Regions from separate parts of the Priestia sp. 179-F W1.4 NHS genome, predicted to be linked through region 1. Evidence: riboswitches for the same ligand, from Rfam matches in the RefSeq annotation. Region 1 holds a riboswitch; the other holds the start of a gene.
What was found. A riboswitch is a leader RNA that binds a small molecule or an ion and turns the genes downstream of it on or off. The one in region 1 is predicted to bind preQ1.
Positions count from the first base shown of each region.

Region 2: linked by a shared signal. The riboswitch ahead of queC (7-cyano-7-deazaguanine synthase QueC) and the one ahead of ACH0CI_RS24265 (QueT transporter family protein) in region 1 are both predicted to bind preQ1.

Region 1 is NZ_JBIQFF010000008.1:107,700-109,908, forward strand. Features, by position in the region: gene ACH0CI_RS24255 (hypothetical protein) at 1-58, opposite strand, end outside; gene ACH0CI_RS24260 (hypothetical protein) at 128-577, opposite strand; gene ACH0CI_RS24265 (QueT transporter family protein) at 1,013-1,501, opposite strand; PreQ1 riboswitch class I at 1,511-1,555, opposite strand; gene ACH0CI_RS24270 (Lrp/AsnC family transcriptional regulator) at 1,751-2,161, shown strand.
Region 2 is NZ_JBIQFF010000002.1:475,994-478,202, forward strand. Features, by position in the region: gene queD (6-carboxytetrahydropterin synthase QueD) at 1-180, opposite strand, end outside; gene queC (7-cyano-7-deazaguanine synthase QueC) at 180-845, opposite strand; PreQ1 riboswitch class I at 1,076-1,119, opposite strand; gene ACH0CI_RS12955 (GerAB/ArcD/ProY family transporter) at 1,192-2,209, opposite strand, start outside.

The DNA.
Region 1 (2,209 bases):
GTTGAAAGCTACCCAAGAAAACGATGAAACTAATGATAAATATTCCATATCTGTTCAATAAAATCTCCCCCTTGATTTATATACGATTTCACGCTTCATAAGTTCCATTATTTAACAAATCCATGTATTATTCTCGCTTCAAAGATCCTCCAAAAGAAAATTGATGGTAGTCATCGATCTTATTCCAATATCCTATGCACTTTACGTCAGGCTCATCAATAGCTAACGCTTCTTTATTAATTCCTTTATAAGGAAGAAATGCATTCAACTTTACCTTTTGTTTTGGCTTAATATTTAACTTATTGCCTTCTGCTAACACCTTAAATTTATTTTCAGAATAACCGTTTTTCATTTTTAAAGGATAGGATAAAAAGACATTGTTTTGTTTGATGGTCAAATCGCTCTTGTTTACGAATTCCAATTCATACGAAATCCCTTGCTTCATCTTTTGTTCTTTGATGACGTTAATATGGATCTTTTCTAGTTCTCTTAAAGGAACGTTGTCTTCTTCTTTTGAACACCCGGCAAATAAGATAGCTAACACTAATAAAACAAGAATTCCTAACTTTCTATTCAAAAAATAATCCCCTCTCTCGTAACAAAGATTATTTTACAATTATAACTCAAAAAAGTTATTTAATGGTAAAAATATACAATTAAAAAAGCAAACCTTGTCGGTCTGCTTTTTTAATTGCTACGCATAGGTAATGTGTTGTTGTACGAAAAACTTTTCGATAAGGAGTTTGCCAACTATATGTATATCGTAACAAAAGAAAAAAGAACGCGCTGTGAGATTTGTCACTTCTTCTTTCAAAATAATCTAATTGAATACTCGCTATTGCGTTACGCAAAAAGAGCAGAACGCAATAGCGACCTGCTCTTTTTACATGCTAGATATGGGTAATTTGTCCATGCGTGAAAAGCTCTTCAATAATAAGGGGTTTATCACTACACTTATAGAATAACAAAGAAAAAAAGATGCGGCTGTGAGATTTATCACAGCCGCATCTTTTTATCCAACTAGCTTATTAAATTGTACACGTTTATTAATTGCCGCCATAATTGGTGCTCCAACAAGCATAACCACAAACTCACCAACAGCTGTTGTTAACCATGTAAAGAAAAATGGTAAATCAAATGCTAGGTGCAGTTCAAACGCAATAATAAACATCGTAAACGTAAACACAAGTGTATTAATAAGCATACGAGCCCACATATTTTTAATGTAGCGCATAGAAAAAATGGTAATGAGTAATGATAGTACAGATTGTCCTACCCCAAACACCAGATCATAAGCGACCATTGGTGAAAAAAACAAATTCGTCAGAAATACCCCTAGTACAATGCCGTACACGTACTTTTTATTAAATACAATCAAATGATTGAACATTTCTGATATACGAAATTGGATATTGGTGAAGCCAAACGGCTGAATTAACATGCTAACAGCAATATACATAGCTGCTAAAAGACCGTTGACGCAAAGTGTTCTTATATTCATCTTACTATTCTCTCCTTAGTTTTTTAACGTGGGATGGTTACGAACCACGTAAACACTCAAAGAATCATACAGCAAGCTTAAGCTTTCGTCAATCTAGCTGTTTGCAAACTACTGCTGCTTTCATGTCTTCCATATTGACTGCTCTTTTTTCTTACTTTTCTTTAGTATAAAATAGAAGACGTATCCGTATACATAGGTGACATAAAGTAGTTAACCCTTTTGATTTGAAATACGAAAGGATTTGTAGCGATGTTAGATAATACAGATAAGCGCATACTAGAAGAGCTATCAAAAAATGGACGTATGAAGATGAAAGAATTAGGAGAAAAAGTGCATTTAACCGGACAAGCCGCTTCTGCTAGAGTATTAAAGTTAGAAGATGAAGGCATTATCAAAGGCTATACAATTAACATTAATGAACGAAAACTTGGCTACACCGTCCATGCATTTTTAAATATCTATACGCAGAGCATTCATCACCACCCCTACCTTACATTTGTAGAAAGTCAGAAGAAGTACGTCATCAACAACTTTAAAATTAGCGGCGATGGCTGCTACTTACTAGAATGCAAATTTCATTCAAATGAAGAACTAAATGATTTTTTGACAGAGCTAAATCAGCATGTGAATTACAAACTTTCAATCGTCATTAACAAATAAATTTTTTTAAAAAATAAAGGTATATTAATTTATGAAAATGGTAATCCT
Region 2 (2,209 bases), on a different contig from region 1:
GCCCGCTTCGTCTAATGTATCTCCGGCAACAGTTAAATTTACAAAATACGTATGTCCATGGACTTGACGGCATTTTCCTGCTTCTGTATGAGGAACAAAATGTGCCGCAGCAAACTGCATATCTTTGTTCAATTCATATTCATAGTCATGAAAGACTTGAGGATACATTTGTTGCAGCATTATTTTTCTCCTCCTTTTTTTGTTTGCAAGTATTGATCTAACCCGCGTTTTCTCAATTGACATGCGGGACATTCGCCGCACCCATCAGCAACAATACCGTTGTAGCACGTTAATGTTTTTTCACGCACATATTCAAGCGCTCCTAGCTCATCCGCTAACGCCCACGTTTCTGCTTTATCAATCCACATAAGCGGCGTATGAATCACAAACTCGAAGTCCATTGATAAATTAAGCGTGACGTTTAACGATTTCACAAATACGTCTCGACAGTCTGGATATCCCGAAAAATCAGTTTCACAAACGCCTGTTACGATATGACGGCCTCCGCTGTTTTTAGCCAGTACGGCAGCAAATGATAAAAATAACAGATTGCGGCCATCCACAAACGTTGTAGGCAACTCTCCTTCTTTTTGCTCAATTTCAATATCATCTCGCGTTAAGGCATTTGGTGCTAATTGATTTAAAAGTGACATATCTAGGACGGTATGCTTCACACCTAAATCAGCTGCGATAGCTTTTGCTACCTCTATCTCTTGACTATGACGCTGACCGTATTGGAAAGTAACCGTTTCTACTTCTTTAAAGTTTTTCAAAGCCCAAAATAGACATGTTGTACTATCTTGACCTCCGCTAAATACAACAATAGCTTTTTCATTTTTCATCATTATTGTTCGTCTCCTTTTTGATTGAAATCAAAAGAAGAAGAAACTTTATTGAACCGTTCGTTCCCTTTGTGACTAATTTTATAACATAAAAAAGAGACTGCTCTTTTCCAGCAATCTCCCTAAAAAGCAACTAAGATACACGTCCTCGCCAGCATACACGTCAAAAAGACGTGTTGATAGAAAAGCACGTGAAAGAAGACACGCTAAAACCGTGTCTTTTGTCATCAACGATGATCTTAGTTTTTTATAGAGGGAGTTTTCGAACCTCTCCCGTACATATACAAACGTGTACGGCGTTTCTTCTTGAATTGTCATCGTATACTATACCACATACGTATAAATAATGCTATGTTTGTTGGCTTCTATCACCTTTAGCTGCCTTATTTCTCTTTATATAAGAAAGCGCAATAAATAACAACGGAAAACAGACGCTTAGTACAAATAAATAAAACGGCCAGTAATATTTTTCAAAATAATTGAAGTATGCTGTATTTGGAATAATGTAATACGCCACGCCTGTAATGATTAGACCTAAAGGGAAGCTCAAAAAATTGCGCACCCGTAAATTACATAATTGAGCGATACTTAACTGAATAGCATAGAACACAATGACAACTTTAAAAAAGATAGATAACATCCAAATAATAGCTACTAATACTTCAACATGCTGTATCGTTGCACCTAACGAAATCATTTTTCCTAATAAATAAACTGGGTAGCTGTGCATTGATGCAATATTCGCGCCAAGAGCTAATATACAAGCCGCAACTGCAATCGTAATCGTCAAGCCCGATGCCACAGTGCCGATAACAATCATTCTTTTTACCTTTTTGCCATCTTTTATATGAGGCGTAATCATTAGCACAAAAATCAATTCCATAAACGGATTTCCTAAGAAATACGTGGTCCCTAACACTAAATCATCCATGCGGAATTCAAACAAAGGGTAAAGACGATCCAGTTTCATCTGAGGAATATTTAACGAAATTAACAATAAAAAAGGGACGACGATCCACGGTAAAAAGATTTCCGCGGTTCTCGCTATCACTTCAATGCCTAAATACCCTCCGTATATAACCGCTAAAATCACAAGAGCATGAATCCACGTAGGCAGCGTTTCAGGGACAATTTGCGTCGTCATAAATGTACTGATATCTCGAAGGGAAAACGTAGATTGAATGAACATAAAAGAAATGTAAATAAGAGACATACACGCTCCGGCGTAAGGACCTAGCGCTTTTTTAGCTATTTCAATGAACGTTTGCTGAGGGTAACGGTGCATCAGCCATAGCAGCACCGCAACAATTAAAAGGGCAAAGCCAATAGCAAGCACACTACATACCCAGGCATTTTGTCTATTCGTT